DNA from 4 places in the Marinomonas algicola genome. Region 1 is predicted to be linked to each of the others. Evidence: predicted binding sites of a transcription regulator. Region 1 holds the regulator's gene; each other region holds the start of a gene.
What was found. Region 1 encodes FNR, which switches genes on or off when oxygen is low (the NO sensors DNR and NnrR bind a similar motif). Its sites were predicted from a motif close to TTGATNTANATCAA; they were not measured.
Positions count from the first base shown of each region.

Region 1 (4,280 bases):
AGAATGCCTATCGTCTAAATTATTGCGTGTTTGTGATGGAATTTTCAACGAAACCTAAAGAAAAAATCGAATTTAATAAGCTCCAGAAAAAACTGAGAAGACTAACAGGTCAAGCAATTGCTGACTTCAATATGATTGAAGAAGGCGATAAGATCATGGTTTGTTTATCTGGCGGCAAAGATTCTTACACAATGCTTGAAATATTGCGTAATCTTCAAGCAAGTGCGCCAATCAACTTCAGCCTAGTTGCTGTTAACCTTGATCAAAAGCAACCCGGTTTCCCTGAAGATGTGTTGCCTAATTATTTGCAATCAGAAGGTGTTGATTTCCATATATTGGAGCGCGACACATACAGTATTGTTAAAGAGTTAGTTCCTGAAGGCAAAACAACGTGTGGTTTGTGCTCTCGATTGAGGCGCGGCTCATTGTATGGTTTTGCAGATCAAATTGGTGCTACAAAAATTGCGTTGGGACATCACAGAGATGATATTTTAGAAACGTTATTTTTGAATATGTTCTTTGGGGGTAAGCTCAAGGGAATGCCTCCAAAATTGTTGAGTGACGATGGTAAGCATATGGTGATCCGTCCTTTAGCCTATTGCAAAGAGAAAGATATCGAAAAATTCTCTACAATTAAGGAGTATCCAATTATTCCTTGTAATTTGTGTGGGTCACAAGAAAACTTACAGAGACAAGTTATCAAAGATATGTTGCAAAAATGGGATCTTGAATATCCTGGTAGAACAGATACTCTTTTCACAAGTATGCAAAATGTTGTTCCATCTCATTTAGCGGACACTTCTTTGTTTAATTTTAAAGATTTGGAAACAAAAGAAGACGATTTTGATCGTCTTAACATAATTTCTTTATAGGACTTATTTATGATGTTTAAAAAATGGTCATTTTCAATCGTTACAGGTCTATGTCTTTCCGTTGGCGTATCTGCCGCTACATTTGAAGGCAGTCTCTCTGATCAATCCATCAAAGCAGATTTAAGTATCAGTAAAGACAGTTATTTTTTAGATCTTGGCGGGATGCATGATACGAAAGATGGTTCTTATGGTTACATTGGTGCTCATATAGAAGATAAGGATATCAGCAAAGACTACCCTGTCCAAATTGGACTTGGTGCGCGTCTTCTGGCTGTGGATGCAGACTTGAGTGGTAATGACTCAGGTATTGCTGTTGGTCTTGGTGGATTTTATCGTTACACCTTACCAAAAGCGAATCGCTTTAGTTTATATGGTTCCTTTTATTACGCACCGCAGATCTTATCTTTTGATAATATTGACAAGCTTTACCAAGCTGAAGTGCGTGGTGAGTACCGTACTTTAAGAAATGCCAAAGTGTTCATTCGCTATGGATTAACGAGTGTGGATTACAGCGGCTTTTCTTCAAATCATAAAATGAATGATAGCTTTGGTTTAGGCGTGTCTTTGGATTTTTAAATCCAAGCATTCGTTAAAATGAAGTGTTGTAAAAAAGGTGTCTTTAAGACACCTTTTTTAGTGCAATCGAGAAAAGGTTTACTCGCCGTCAAAAGCGCATAAACTAAAAACAGGGATATCGGCGTCACGGATTTTTTGGCTACCTTGTAGATCAGGCAAATCAATAATCGCGGCCACCTCATGTATATTTGCGCCTTGTGACGTTAAAAGCGATATAGCAGCAAACAGAGTTCCACCTGTAGCAATCAAGTCATCAAAAAGTAAAATGTTGTTGCCTTCTTCAACCGCGCCTTCTTGAATCTCAAGTTCGGCCTCACCGTATTCCAGGGCATAGCTTTGAGAAATGGTTTTCCCTGGTAATTTGCCTTTCTTACGAATTAAAATCAGTGGCTTCTGTAATTCATAAGCAAGCACGGCGGCAATGAGAAAGCCGCGAGCATCAATACAAGCAATGTGAGTGATATCGGATGCTATGTATCTGTGCACATAAGCATCTACGACCATCCTCATGCCTTTAGGGTCGCTAAAAATAGGAGTGATATCTCTAAAACTAATGCCTTCTTTTGGCCAGTCTTCAATGGTTTTGATTAGTGATTTAATGTAAAAATCATCATAAAGCATACAATTTATCGCCTTAGTTTGTGTTAAATGACCTCGATTTTAGCACAGTCTTCGGCGATGCCGACGAGTTTTTGCATTTCGGGTAAATTGATAATGGCAATTTCCTTACCATCTACATGAATCATGCCGTTTTTTTGAAAACGAGTCATAACACGACTCACCGTTTCCACAGCCAAGCCCAAATAATTTCCAATTTCTCCGCGAGACATGGCTAATCTAAATGAGGTAGCCGAATAGCCCCGTCGCTTAAAACGATCACTTAAATTCATGAGTAAAGAGGCTACTTTCTCATCCGCATTCTTTTTCCCAAGTAACACCATCATTTGCTGATCGTCACAAATTTTACGGCTCATTACTTTAAAAATCTGATGTTTTAAAGAGGGAATCTGACTGGAAAGCGACTCTAAGTGGGAGAAAGGGATTTCACACACACTGGTTGTCTCAAGTGCTTTTGCGGATACTGGGTAAGTATTACTGTCTATGCCGCTAAGGCCTACAAGCTCGCTAGGGCAATAAAAACCTGTTATTTGCTCTTCACCACTATTAGTGATATTAAATGTTTTCAGTGTACCGGTTCTGACCGCATAAACAGAACTAAACGCTTCACCTTGTTGAAACAATACATCGCCTTTTTTAAGTGGCTTTTTTCTTTCAATAATCTGATCTAGACGGTTTACGTCTTCATCGGCTAATGAAATCGGTAAGCATAAAGCGCTAAGACTGCAGTTTTGGCATTGAGAGGTCAATTTGCTATTAAAACGAGTAGATTGTAACGATGACATAAAAAACTCCCTGAACGAGTTGTTCTATTAAATTACTTTCGAATAACGAATGCCGTTATTTAAATATTGATCGAAAATCATGCAGACACAGCGAATAAGTATGCGACCTGCATTAGTGACTTCAATTTTATTTTGACCAAGTGTAACAATACCATCTTTTTCAAGTGTGTGTAGCTCTGCCAACTCTTTAGTGAAATAGCTTTGAAAGGCCATGTCGAATTTGGCGTTAAACTCTGCAAAATGAAGTTCAAAATGACAAATTAATGACATGATAACAAATTGTCTTATTAAATCGTCTTTTGAAGATATGTAGCCTTTGACTATTGGAAGTTGGCCGCTTTCAATCGTTTTCTGATAGGAAGGTAAATCTACAAAATTTTGAGTGTAGGTATTATTAAAATGGCTTATGGCTGACGTGCCAAACGCAATGAGATCGGTCTCGTCATGAGTTGTGTACCCCTGGAAATTACGTTTCAATTGCTTGTTCTGCTGAGCGATAGTAAGTGAGTCGCTTTCTTTTGCAAAGTGATCCATTCCGATGTGAATATAGCCTGCCTCGGACAGCCTTTCGGAAATGCGTTTTAACATGGCCAGTTTTGTCGTTGTATTAGGCAGAGATGTGTCTAAAATACGCCTTTGAGAAGGGAACCTCTCGGGTAAATGGGCGTAATTAAAAATAGATAATCGATCTGGACTCATTTCGATGACTATATCGAGCGTTCTTTCAAATGACTCAACGGATTGAAACGGTAGGCCATATATTAGGTCGAAATTGATTGAGCGAAAACCAAGACTTCTGGCTTGTTGCAATAGATCTGATACCAAGTTTACGGACTGAGATCGATGAATGGCTTTTTGCACTCTTTCATCAAAATCTTGAATACCTAAACTTAACCGATTAAAGCCCAATTCACGTAAACACGTGAGTTTTTCTAGGTCAATCTCTCTAGGGTCTACTTCTATGCTGTAATCACCAGAGTCATCATCTAATAAATTAAAGTATTGATGAATACTGTTAAAAAGAGTTTTAATAGAGTCGCATGATAAGAAGGTAGGAGTGCCTCCACCAAAATGCAGTTGTGTAACAGGCCTGTCGTTTTGAACCATTAATGACCTGAGGCGAAGTTCCTCTTCTAATAATTCAATGTATTCGCGGCCTTTATCGTATTGTTTTGTCACAACCTTATTGCAGGCACAGTAATAGCAAAGATGGGCGCAAAAAGGAATGTGAAAATACAGACTTAATGGCTTAGCTGATGGTGTGAGCATTTTCTCTATAAGTGTTATTTTACTGATTTCAGTGCTGAATTGTGGTGCTGTAGGGTAAGACGTATATCGAGGTCCAGATAAGTTATATTTCTCAATTAACTCTGTGTTCCAAAGCATGTCATTTTCCTATTAAAAATATTAATAGTATTTTAACGGTAGA
Region 1 is NZ_CP061941.1:1,899,837-1,904,116, forward strand. It holds gene ttcA (tRNA 2-thiocytidine(32) synthetase TtcA) at 36-872, shown strand; gene IEZ33_RS08650 (YfaZ family outer membrane protein) at 882-1,448, shown strand; gene IEZ33_RS08655 (adenine phosphoribosyltransferase) at 1,527-2,069, opposite strand; gene fnr (fumarate/nitrate reduction transcriptional regulator Fnr) at 2,093-2,851, opposite strand; gene hemN (oxygen-independent coproporphyrinogen III oxidase) at 2,879-4,237, opposite strand.

Region 2 (4,280 bases), 820 kb from region 1:
AAGGCAGTCTCATTACTTTTCAAGCAGAATACGGAAATTTTATTGGTGGAGAATGGGTTGCACCCGTTAAAGGTCAATACTTTGACAACATCAGTCCTGTTAACGGTGAAGTATTTTGCCGAATTCCTCGCTCTACTGAAGAAGATATAAACCTAGCGTTAGATGCCGCTCATGCCGCACGTGCCGCATGGGGAAAAACATCCGTGACAACACGTTCAAATATGCTGTTAAAAATAGCCGATCGTCTAGAGCAAAATCTTGAAGCACTGGCTGTTGCAGAAACATGGGACAACGGAAAAGCCGTTCGCGAAACCCTCAATGCCGATATTCCTTTAGCCGTGGATCATTTTAGATATTTTGCAGGTTGTTTAAGAGCACAAGAAGGCTCAGCCGCCGAGTTAGACGAACACACCGTTGCCTATCATTTTCACGAACCTTTAGGTGTTGTGGGTCAAATTATCCCTTGGAATTTCCCTATTTTAATGGCCGCATGGAAACTGGCTCCAGCGTTAGCCGCGGGTAACTGCATTGTCTTAAAACCAGCCGAACAAACGCCGGTATCCATTCTAGAATTGGTAAAAGTGATTCAAGACTTATTGCCGCCGGGTGTACTCAACATTGTTAACGGCTTTGGTAAAGAAGCCGGTGAAGCACTGGCAACCAGTAAACGCATCGCCAAAATAGCCTTCACAGGATCGACGCCTGTTGGCTCACACATTTTAAAATGCGCGGCAGAAAACATCATTCCTTCTACGGTTGAGCTGGGTGGTAAATCACCAAACATTTATTTCGCTGATGTAATGAATCAAGAAAAAGAGTTTGTCAGCAAATGCGTAGAAGGGTTAGTACTGGCCTTTTTCAACCAGGGTGAGGTTTGTACTTGTCCATCCCGTGCGTTAGTGCATGAGTCCATTTACGATGAATTTATGGCCTTAGTCATTGAGCGCACAAAAACCATCAAGCGCGGTGATCCATTAGACACAGAAACGCAAGTGGGTGCCCAAGCATCGAAACAGCAGTTTGAAAAAATTCTAAGTTACATCAATATTGGTAAAGAAGAAGGTGCCGAACTGTTAATTGGTGGGGAAATCGCTCCTGTAGAAGGGTTAGACGGTGGTTTTTATGTCCAGCCTACGCTGTTTAAAGGCTCTAATGACATGCGCATTTTCCAAGAAGAGATCTTTGGCCCTGTTGTCAGTGTCACCACATTTAAAGACGAAGCGGAAGCACTGGCTCTTGCCAACGACAGTGAGTTTGGTTTGGGGGCAGGCCTTTGGACAAGGGATACCAACCTAGCCTACCGCATGGGGCGTAACTTGGAAGCAGGTCGAGTTTGGATGAACTGCTACCATCAATACCCAGCCCATTCGGCTTTTGGTGGCTATAAAAAATCCGGTGTCGGCCGAGAAACCCATAAAATTGCCCTAGAGCATTATCAACAAACAAAAAATCTTTTGGTTAGTTATGATGTTAACCCTCTGGGATTTTTCTAAAACAACGAAAAAGATAGCACCATACAAAATGACGTAAGTTAACCTTGTCATTCTAAGAAACAAAGCCAAAGGCAACCCACCTTTGGCTTTTATATACATGACTAAAACGAAACGGGCTATTTTCCAAAGACGGTTAAAACGGATAAGAGACATAACCCAGTCAATAGCATTGAGAAGCAACCAAGTCTGTTTGTCGTACCCTTCCCATTTATATAATTTACCCACTTCGCTTATCCCTTGATCTAACGCAAGGTTTCCTCTGAATCGCTGCTTTATAATTTTGTTTTATAGTCGTTCTTAAATAAGTTAGGGACTCTGGTAGACGTAAGACAACAAGAGCACTGCAAGAAACAGGTGTCTGCAAGCGTCTTTTTCTCAATCAAATGAATGGGTTGAAGTCATATGATTAACGAAGCTGTAGTGGAACTCTCGCGGTTTCAGTTTGCGCTCACTGCTCTGTACCACTTTTTATTTGTGCCGTTAACGCTCGGAATGGCGTTCTTACTGGCGATCATGGAATCGGTTTACGTGATCACGGGTAAGCAAGTTTACAAAGACATGGTGAAGTTTTGGGGCAAGTTATTTGGTATTAACTTTGCGCTGGGTGTGACAACCGGTTTGACCATGGAATTCCAATTCGGAACCAACTGGTCTTACTACTCACACTATGTCGGCGATATTTTCGGTGCGCCGTTGGCCATCGAAGGTTTAATGGCTTTTTTCCTAGAGTCAACCCTCGTTGGTTTGTTCTTCTTTGGTTGGGAACGACTCAGTAAAGTGAAGCACTTGATGGTGACATGGGGTGTGGCACTGGGTTCAAACCTATCGGCATTGTGGATTTTGATTGCGAATGGATGGATGCAAAACCCTGTCGGCTCAGAATTTAATTACGAAACCATGCGAATGGAGCTGGTGGATTTTGGCGCTTTATTGCTTAACCCAGTGGCACAAGTGAAATTTGTTCACACTGTGTCAGCGGGTTACGTGACTGGTGCCATGTTTGTCTTGGCGATTTCAAGCTATTACCTAATTAAAGGCCGTGATCTTGCTTTTGCTCGTCGTTCATTTGCTATTGCGTCGGCTTTCGGTTTGGCGTCTGTCTTAAGTGTTATCATTCTGGGGGACGAATCAGGCTACGAGCTAGGCGAAGTACAGAAAGTGAAATTGGCGGCGGTTGAGGCTGAATGGGAAACGCAAGAAGCCCCTGCGGATTTCACTCTCATCGGTTTCCCAAACCAAGCACTTGAAGAAACCGAATACGCTATTAAAATACCCGGTTTAATGGGGATTATCGCGACCCGTTCTTTAAGTGAAGAAGTCACGGGTATAAAGGACTTAAAAGAGCATAATCGCCAACGTATCATCAATGGTATTTACGCCAACCAACTGCTTGAACAACTTCGTGATGGCTCTTCTGATCCAGTCGTAAAAGAAAACTTCGAAAAAGTGAAAGGCGACCTTGGCTACGGTTTACTCGTCACCGCGTTTAACGAAGACATCAACCGCGTAACGCCTGAAGACATCAACATGGCCGTGGACTATTCCATCCCCCAAGTCGCACCTTTATTCTTTGCCTTCCGTATCATGGTGGCGTGTGGCTTTATCATGCTGTTCATCTTTGCCGTGGCGTTTTATCAAAATGCGCGACGTCGAATAGGCAATAATCCATTATTCCTTAAATTCATCCTACTTAGTTTGCCGTTACCTTGGATCGCCTGTGAAACCGGTTGGTTTGTGGCTGAGTATGGTCGTCAGCCGTGGGCCATTGGTGAAGTATTGCCAATACATGTCGCGGTTTCTAGCTTAACGGCGGCCGAGATTTGGACAACAATTGTTGGTTTCACTGTGCTTTATACCGCATTCCTAGTGGCTGAAATGTACTTGATGATCCGCTTTGCAAAACAAGGTCCTTCTAGTTTACACACAGGCCGTTACGCATTAGAAAAAGAAACTGACCAGCTAAAAGCGCAGGAGGTTTAAGATGGATTACGAACTATTAAAAGTCATTTGGTGGGTCTTGCTTGGCGTTTTGCTGATCGGCTTTGCCATCACGGATGGGTTTGATATGGGTGTCGGTAGCTTGTTAAAAGTGATTGGTGGAGACGACTCAGAGCGTCGCATCATGATTAACGCTATCGCGCCGCATTGGGACGGTAACCAAGTTTGGTTTATTACCGCCGGTGGGGCGCTATTCGCGGCCTTCCCTGTGGTGTACGCAACGTCTTTCTCTGGTTTTTACTTTGCGATGATGTTGGTACTGGCGGCGTTATTCTTCCGTCCTATTGGTTTCGACTACCGTTCTAAACTGGAAAACTCAACATGGCGTAATAGCTGGGACTGGGGCATCGTCTTCGGTTCAGCGGTGCCACCGATCATTTTCGGTGTGGCCTTTGGTAACCTGTTACAGGGTGTACCATTCCAGTTTGATGAATACATGCGTGTCACTTACACAGGTTCATTCTTTGCCTTGCTTAACCCCTTTGCGATACTTTGTGGTTTGGTCAGCTTAATGATGTTAATGACTCAAGGCGGCGCTTGGCTGCTCATGAAAACCGAAGGAAACTTGTACCGTAAAGCCCGCTTAGCAACAACTGTAACCGGTGCGTTAGCCGCTGTGCTGTTTATTCTTGCGGGTGTTTGGTTGGCTTTTGGGATCGACGGTTATGTGATTACCAGTGCGATTGACGGCAATGCGGTTATGACACCGCTAATGAAAACCGCCGAAGTACAAGCGGGTGCGTGGTTAGAAAACTATACCAAAGTCCCCGCTCTAATGCTGGCACCTTT
Region 2 is NZ_CP061941.1:2,715,467-2,719,746, forward strand. It holds gene exaC (acetaldehyde dehydrogenase ExaC) at 1-1,493, shown strand, start outside; gene IEZ33_RS12455 (cytochrome ubiquinol oxidase subunit I) at 1,896-3,473, shown strand; gene cydB (cytochrome d ubiquinol oxidase subunit II) at 3,475-4,280, shown strand, end outside.
Region 2: IEZ33_RS12455 (cytochrome ubiquinol oxidase subunit I) is a predicted target of FNR. The motif match lies at 1,731-1,744, and genes of this name have one in related genera.

Region 3 (4,280 bases), 1.7 Mb from region 1:
ATATAAGCAAAAGCACGATAATAAAAGGAACGCCGAGGCGTTCCTTTTATTATTCAACGACAAGAACCAGTCGCGAGACATTATTTTCCCATCAAATCCGCTTTTATAATGTAAAGACGATTCGCATCAACGGTGTTTTTATCTAACATTTTTTGCTCTAACCGACCTTTAGTGGACCAAGTGGCAAAATCGTCATCATTTAACACACCTAAATGATGCTCATCAATCACCCAAAGCCCTTCCATTTTGTCATGAGGGTAAGCCACTTCTTTGACCATGTCGGCCACCAGCACTTTACTCACCGGTTTGATGCCTTTCTTAGCCAATGCATCCCAGCCATTATTCTGAGCGTATTGCTCTAACGTCAAGCCATCAATCATCAAACCGTGGCTCGCATCACGCTTGATAGACGCCGACAAAGCCACAGTCGAAAGGGGTGTGCCTGTACTCAAATCAAAACGATATACCTGCTTTTGCACATTTGGATTCGCTTTAACCTTGCCCAGAGGTCCACCAAACAAGAAACCACCATCACGCTCAATAACCAGAAACTCATGTTCATTCAATGTCGCTAATTCAGAGTTGGAGTTTTGCGCTTTTTCCTGACGATATAAATATTGCTCAGTGTGTCCGTTTCTTAAGTTCACTGTCACAATACGGGTTAAATCGCCTTTTTGTGCCGCTTTATCGGGGTTTTTCATGGTGGATTGCATAATACCCACTAGGGTACTTTCATCCGGCGTAATGGCTAAGCCCTCCATACCACGGTTAGCGCGACGGTGCTGAAATACGGCTGGCAAATGATAGACATTACGCTCATCCTGTTGAAACGCATTAATCCGACCGATCTCAACACCCTTTTTATCAAAATGCACCATGTGTGGACCATATTCATCACTGATCCAAAAACTGCCGTCTTTTAACGCAACCAGCCCCTCCCCATCTAAGCCGTAATCATCTAACTTGATTGGGTTAGTCTCTTTGTTATACGGTTTACTCGCATCCATCAAAACGGGCTCTCCGTTTGCGTGGTAAGGCGTTTCACCAGTACCACCCAGTGCTGACGTGTTGGGTAAACCAGAAATCAAGCCACCTTCTGGGGTTTTAAGTAAGATACTTTTCACCATAGAAACATCGCCATTACTCGCAACTTCAAACAAGCCAATTCGTGGTGTGTAAGCGGCAACTGGAAAACTCTTACCTTTACCGTAATCCCCAGTGTAATTGGCATTAGGGCCGCGATCCGTCAAAGCATAAAATTGATTGGCTTTATTTGGATTGGCTGTCATGGCCGACCCATAACCTCCATTACGAATTTCGAAGGGCTTATTGGTCTTTGCATCAATCAGGTCATTACGTAAAACACGATAAGGTAAAACACGGCCCTGCTTCGAAAATGACGCCGTAAATTGTGTATTATCTTTGCCAACACTGGTTACTGTTGCCTGATCCATTTTAGCTGAATTGCTTACGCAACCGGATAAAACACCCGCTGAAATCAAACTCACAATCAAAACTTTATTCATCATTATCTCGCTCTTACGTGTTTTTAATGAAATAGCAGATACGCATGTCATTACCTTAAAGAGCCTAAGTGACAATTGGGTGACAGCTTAGTGACAGAGAAATGACACGTTGGCCATGCCATCTGACAATGCAGGATACGTGTCTGTTTTATAAAAAAGAAATCGAGAATTATTTGATGTGATGGTTCAATTTTTCTTCATTTCCTTGCGTTATATCAACCCCCACTTTTCAATACCATGCCACACTGATTCGCTTAAACAGACACCAAATAGGATGAATACCATGAGTAGCACTTTCTATATTCCAGCCGTCAACATAATGGGTGAAGGCGCGCTGAACGATGCCATTAAGCAAATCAAAAACCTCGGTTTTAAACAAGCTCTGATCGTATCCGACCCAGGAATGACCTCACTGGGCATGGTTGCCAAAGTCGACTCGTTACTAAAAGAACAAGGGGTAAACAGTCTTATTTATGATGGTGTTCAACCCAATCCGACCATTGACAACGTGAACGCAGGCTTAGAGGTATTGCATACGCATCAATGCGACTGTGTCATCTCATTAGGCGGTGGGTCAGTCCATGACTGCGCGAAAGGCATTGCTCTTGTTGCAACCAATGGCGGACACATCAGTGACTATGAAGGAGTAGATGTTTCTAACAAACCGCAACGGCCGTTAATCTGCATCAACACAACCGCTGGAACCGCGTCTGAAATGACACGATTCTGTATTATCACGGATCAAGAGCGCCACATTAAAATGGCCATTGTCGATCAAAATGTCACACCCATTTTATCCGTTAATGACCCAATGCTCATGACAGGCATGCCAGCGTCTCTTACCGCGGCAACCGGTATGGATGCACTGACTCACGCAATCGAAGCCTATGTTTCGATTGCCGCCGATCCGATAACCGATGCCTGTGCGATCAAAGCCATTGAACTTATTCGTGATAACCTGCGAGAAGCCGTTCGGGATGGTGCCAACATGGAAGCCCGTGAAAAAATGGCCTATGCTCAGTTTTTAGCGGGCATGGCATTTAACAATGCGTCTTTGGGTTACGTGCACGCAATGGCCCACCAGTTAGGTGGCTTTTATGATTTTCCCCATGGCGTCTGCAACGCCGTACTGTTACCACATGTTCAACGCTATAATTCACAAGTGGCCGCCCCTCGCTTAAAAGACATAGGTAAAGCCCTTGGCGCTGATGTCACTGGATTAAATGATCAAGCTGGTGCTAATGCGGCGATAGTGGCAATTGTACAATTATCTCAGGACGTAAATATTCCATCTGGTTTAAGTGAATTAGGCGCAAAAGAAGATGACTTCTCAACATTAGCAAGCAATGCCATGAAAGATGCCTGTGGCTTTACTAACCCAATACAACCTACTCACGAAGATGTAATGGGGATTTTTAAAGCGGCGATGTAGTCATCCCGCTGACCACAAAACGTTGTAAAACACCTGGAAGCATGAAAAGCTAAGTTTGGGTTTACACTTGGCTTTTCATGCTTAATAAAGCAAACAATGGGTGGGTTAACGACCTCAGCATAAAGAGCATTCGTGTTACGGCTTCCATCTATACCTTTCTCTTCTTCACCAATCATCAGGTCAAATAGCATGTAGAAATTATTCCCTTGGCTAGAGTCAATCAAGTAATTCACTTACACATTTTGTGACTAGGTAATGCATTTAATGTCCGCTTTCGGACATTGTGACCTAATACTGCAATAAATACGTCACATAATACCCAGGTAAATTCATGACTGGTTCGTTAGGAGAAGCCCCATGAGGGATTGGCTATATCGTTGGCATTACGCCGCGACGGATGGAATAAGAAAAATACGACAACATAAGTTCTGGCTTGCGATATTGCTTTGCCTTTTTATTAGCTTACTCACTCTCAACCTTGCACAAGGAGAGCGAAAGCCACAAGACCATTGGGTATGGGTAGATATTATAGGCGAAGGTGCCACTTCAATTTGTATTGTCATTTGGTTGTTGTTGGTACTTTCAATACGCTCCTCTGGCCTAGTGACCAACTGGTTTGCGATGGGGTTTATCGGTATTTTTGCCTCTGCCTTTCAGGGCTTTCTTGATAAGTGGCTGTACTTACCTTCAACGGCGGTCTGGGACAACTGGGTTGAATCTTTCCCCATGGGTTTATTGGCCTTAACCATGGCCCTTTGGCTGTGGCGTAAAGAACAACATCAAATAGATCTGAACTTAACCAGGCGACAAGCCATTTATAAAAACCCCTTTCCGCTCGATTCGATTACCAATTTATCCAACACAACACATTTAAGCACTCAGCTCAAGGAGGCCTATGAAAAAGGTCCCATCAATTGGAAACGTCACGCTTTAATTCTGTTAGATGTCGTGCCTTTTTCATACATAAGCTATCGGCATGGGGGGCGAGAAGCGGAGCGTTTTTTGATGACCATCAGCGAACTCATCACGCTCACACTACGCAGACACGATGTCTTATGCCATCTAGCAGAAGATAGGTTTGCCATCGTATTAAAGAATGTCGATCGACCACACGCACAACGACTGGCATTGGAACTAGAAGCGCTGATTAACCAATTTCGTTACCGCATTGAAGGCATGGATGACAGCATAGCCGTTGGGGCTTCGATGACTATGGTGATGGCTGAGCAGGGTTCTGATTTACCAGAAACACTGCTAAATAAAGCGACAGCGGCGTTATCGAGACAACACGATTCCGTCTTTTCAAATACGCTCAGCTAACC
Region 3 is NZ_CP061941.1:3,626,951-3,631,230, forward strand. It holds gene IEZ33_RS16575 (esterase-like activity of phytase family protein) at 81-1,529, opposite strand; gene yiaY (L-threonine dehydrogenase) at 1,810-2,958, shown strand; gene IEZ33_RS16585 (diguanylate cyclase domain-containing protein) at 3,316-4,278, shown strand.
Region 3: yiaY (L-threonine dehydrogenase) is a predicted target of FNR. The motif match lies at 1,732-1,745, and genes of this name have one in related genera.

Region 4 (4,280 bases), 780 kb from region 1:
GCATGAAGTAGAGGTACACCGCAAAAAGTAGCGAGTAGATGATGACAAATAAAGTTAATGAAAAGAGTACCCTTTCTGGTGGTAAAGGCGACACAACGTCCATTGTTCGGACCAGTCCCTGAACAAGCCAAGGTTGACGACCAATCTCAACGACATACCAACCAGCCAATACGGCAATGACACCAGTAGGAGTAAATAAGGTTACTAAAAATAAGAATGGCTTATTACGATACAGCGCCTCTTTACGTCTTAGTATTAAAGCGAGTACGGCCATGCCTATCATGCCAAAGCCAATTCCAACCATCACCCTAAACGACCAAAATACTAGAGGGACATTTGGGCGGTCTTCTGGTGGTACTGATTTTAAGCCTTGTACCGCGCCATCCCATGAGTGCGTCAAGATTAAGCTGCCCAATCCAGGTATACCTACTTCTGCATGATTTTTTTCGGCTTCCATGTCCGGCAAAGCAAACAGCAATAATGGAACTCTTTCCTCTTCAGCAGGCCAAATTCCTTCCATTGCGGCCAGTTTGATTGGCTGATGCTCTTTTACATTTAGCCCGTGCATATCACCAATAAAGGCCTGCAGCGGAGTGAGGATCAAAGCAATCCACATACACATTGATAGGCCTTTTTTGGCCATTTGTTGGTGTTGTTTTTTGAGTAAATAATACGCACAGACTCCAGCTACGACAAAGGTGGCGGTGATAAAGCTGGCTGTTAGCATATGAGTGAATCGATAGGGCATAGATGGGTTGAAAATAACATCATACCAACTGGCTACTTCGAACTTTCCATCAACCATAATATGACCGGCAGGCGTATGCATCCAAGAGTTGGCTACTATGATCCAAAAAGCGGATATCCAAGTGCCTATTGCCACGACTATCGTAGAAAAAAAGTGCATTTTAGGACTGACTCGTTGCCAACCAAATAACATCACACCGAGGAAACCCGCTTCTAAGAAGAATGCTGTTAACACTTCGTAGGCCATTAAAGGCCCTAATACAGCGCCTGTAAGTTCAGAGAATACTGAGAAATTTGTACCAAATTCATAAGATAAAACAATGCCTGAAACGACGCCCATACCAAATGTAATAGCAAAGGGCTTTATCCAGAACTTGGCTAACTGAAGGTAAATAGGGTTGTGGGTTTTCAGCCATAACCCTTCCCATATCGCAATTAAAGTGGCTAAGCCAATGGTTATGCTAGGAAAGATAATGTGGAAACTCACAGTAAAAGCAAATTGGATTCGAGATAGAATAGCGACATCAAGTTCCATGGTCCGGCCTGCTGAGTTAAGTTGTGGATAGTATTATGAACGAAGTAGGGTGTATTACACACGCTTCTTGATTGCTGCAACCATACTCGGGATAAGTGCCAAGCAAATAATGCTGCTAATTGTGATGATTTCCATCAATAGAATGTCGTTGTTCATGTGGTTTGGCCTCGCTAATTAAAAAAGTATTGAGTTGGATCAATTTTTGTATGGTTATAAGAGCAAAACTTAGGCCACTTTTTTATTTTAGTTAGTGCATTGAATTTAAAGGCTTTTTAATTTTAACAATGAAATGTTGTAAACTTAATTTACACTTTTTGCGTATTTAGTCATCTTACTGTCAATGAGGTTTACGTTTTGACTTTATCATTTGTTTTTGAAGTGGCTATGTTAAGCACCAGTGTGATTGGTGTTTTGGTTGCTGGTTGGATGCTTTGGCGAGCTCGCTTACAAAGAGATCTGCAAGCCTTGTCAGGCTTCGCCATTATGATGGCTGTGTGGTGTTTAGGTCATAGTGCGCTTTTTCATGGGTTATCGGCTCTGGGGGTTAAATTAATTTTAGCAAACCCTTTGATGCCAACTTTCTTTTTGCATTTTGCTACTGCATTTGTGAAAACAGGTATTTCATCACCTTTATGGTTGCGGGTGTTATACCAAAGACTGCCTTGGATCTACCTTACTAGTATTGGCGTTGTGCTATTAAGTTGGTTTGTTGGCGCAGGAGATGTGCGCTCATCGCACACCATGGACGCCTTTTTTATTTTTACAGAAACGGGCTGGTTTAATTTAGCTTATACGGTTTTTATTGGTGTATTGGCCCATGCTGTTTTGTTGTATGGATGGCGACGTCATACTGGTAATAAGCGCCGCTCTATTCTGGTTATTTTTGGTGTGGCCGCATGGGGGCTGACCTTAGCGACAAGCTTTGTTTTCCCTTACTTTGGTATTGATTGGTTCCCTTATCCAATGCTGCTGTTGCCTTCTTATTTGCTTTTGCTTGTGTACGCCGTTTTAAGGTACAAAATTCTATCGGTTAATGCGTTTGCAAATCGTGCCTTACTTTGGTTGGCTATGATGCTGGTGGTTTTATGCGTTATGGCTTTAGCGAGTGTTATCTCTGGTCAATTTGGCTCGCAAGGGCTGGCGAATGTTCCAGTGTGGCAGTTGTGGTTGTATTCTGTAGTCATTTTGTTAGTGGCTACTTTTACTTATGCTCCTCTAAATAGGTTGGTGGCTCGCTTAGTCTATCCAGGTTCAAGGTTAACAGAATCTATTTTGGAGTCTTGGTCAAATCTATTGAAGAAAGCGATGACGTGGGATGAGTTAATAGAGACAGGTGAGACCATTTTAAGTCATCAATTAGGTCAAAAAGTAGTTGTTTCTATTGTGCTTGATGCGCCTTTGAATCATCCACCTGTTGTGAGTGACATTGAGGATGGGGGTAATGATTATCAAAGAGATTTGTTTCACGCTCAGTCAAAAATGCAGGTTTACAAGGGGAAGCCAGGATGGCAATTTAGTTTACATGGATGGGAGGAGGCGAGTCCGAGCCAGAGGCTAGCCGCTGAGGTATTTGGCTCACTTTTCTCAACTCAGTGTGGTCTTCTTGAACAGTCCTTGGCGCTTGCTGAAGCCGTTAAAGAGCGTTTAAGTGAGCGCCATTTAGTTGAGCTAGGTGGGTTATCGGCGGCAATGGCGCACGAATTACGTAATCCGTTAAATATTATCTCTATGGCGGCTCATGGAGCGGCACCAGAAACAAAACGACATATTCAAACTCAGCTCGTTCGAGCCGATCGATTAATTCAGGACATGTTGATTTATTCAGGTAAATTGACAGTGCAAAAAAAAACCATCACTTTGCTACCGTTAATCTCTTCTATCGTTACTCAAACCGATATGGCAGGTGTCGATTGCGATATTCAGGTGGAACCAAGCTTGAATGTGGAGGCGGATATTCACAGACTTCAACAAGTGGTTGTCAATTTGTTGGAGAACGCGGTTTCCTTTTTACGAAATCAAGATGGCCGTCGTCTATTGATTGAGGCATTAACGTCGTCTGATAGGCAGAATGTGTTAATACGGATACACAATAATGGTCCTGTATTAGATGATAGTTTAACCTCAGAAACCTTGTTTAGACCCTTTGTCTCTAAGCGTGCTGGTGGCAGTGGTCTAGGTTTGGCGATTGTGAAGAGAATTATGGATGCTCATAACGGTACTGTGCAGCATAGAATCGATTTGAATTGGCCTGTCACTTTTGAACTGATGTTTCCGATCCACTCTCGGTCGGCCTAGTTATCTTATTTAAGGAAGTTGTTATGAGTCTTGGGAAAATATTGTTGGTAGATGACGAGCCTGCTTTTTGTGAGTTGGCATCATCTTGGTTGACGAGTAGTGGTTATGATGTTGTCACTGCAGGCCAATCAGATAAAGCCTTCTCTGTTTTAGACACCTTTGATGCTGATTTGGTGTTATTGGATTTGTCATTACCTCCAGAATTTGATCCACAAGTGACGTTGGCAAATATTCAGAAATTTGGTGCTCGTCCAGTTATTATTATTACTGGGCATGCTGAGAGAGAGTTGGCTTTAGAGGCCATTTCTCAAGGTGCTTGGGATTTTATTGCGAAACCAATTGATCCAGACTTATTGGCTGTTGTGGTTAAGCGCGCGGTGAGTAAGCATGTATTAGAAAAAGAGTTGGCACTGGTTAAGCAAACGATCACGCCGAAAAAAGACGCCAGTGATTTTATTGGGTGCTCTGCTAATGCACAACAGGTTCGAGCACTCATTGAAAGGATTGCACCAACCGATGTTCGAGTATTGGTGACTGGGCCTTCTGGGACGGGAAAAGAAGTTATTTCAAGGACAATTCATGAATTAAGTCGACGCTCTGGTGATTCATTTGTGTCGGTGCATTGTGGCGCGATACCAGCTGATTTACTTGAAAGTGAGCTTTTTGGCTATACGAAAGGTGCCTTTACTGGCGCAGAAAAAGA
Region 4 is NZ_CP061941.1:1,115,402-1,119,681, forward strand. It holds gene IEZ33_RS05035 (cytochrome ubiquinol oxidase subunit I) at 1-1,282, opposite strand, end outside; gene IEZ33_RS05040 (sensor histidine kinase) at 1,637-3,577, shown strand; gene IEZ33_RS05045 (sigma-54-dependent transcriptional regulator) at 3,601-4,280, shown strand, end outside.
Region 4: IEZ33_RS05035 (cytochrome ubiquinol oxidase subunit I) is a predicted target of FNR. The motif match lies at 1,468-1,481, and genes of this name have one in related genera.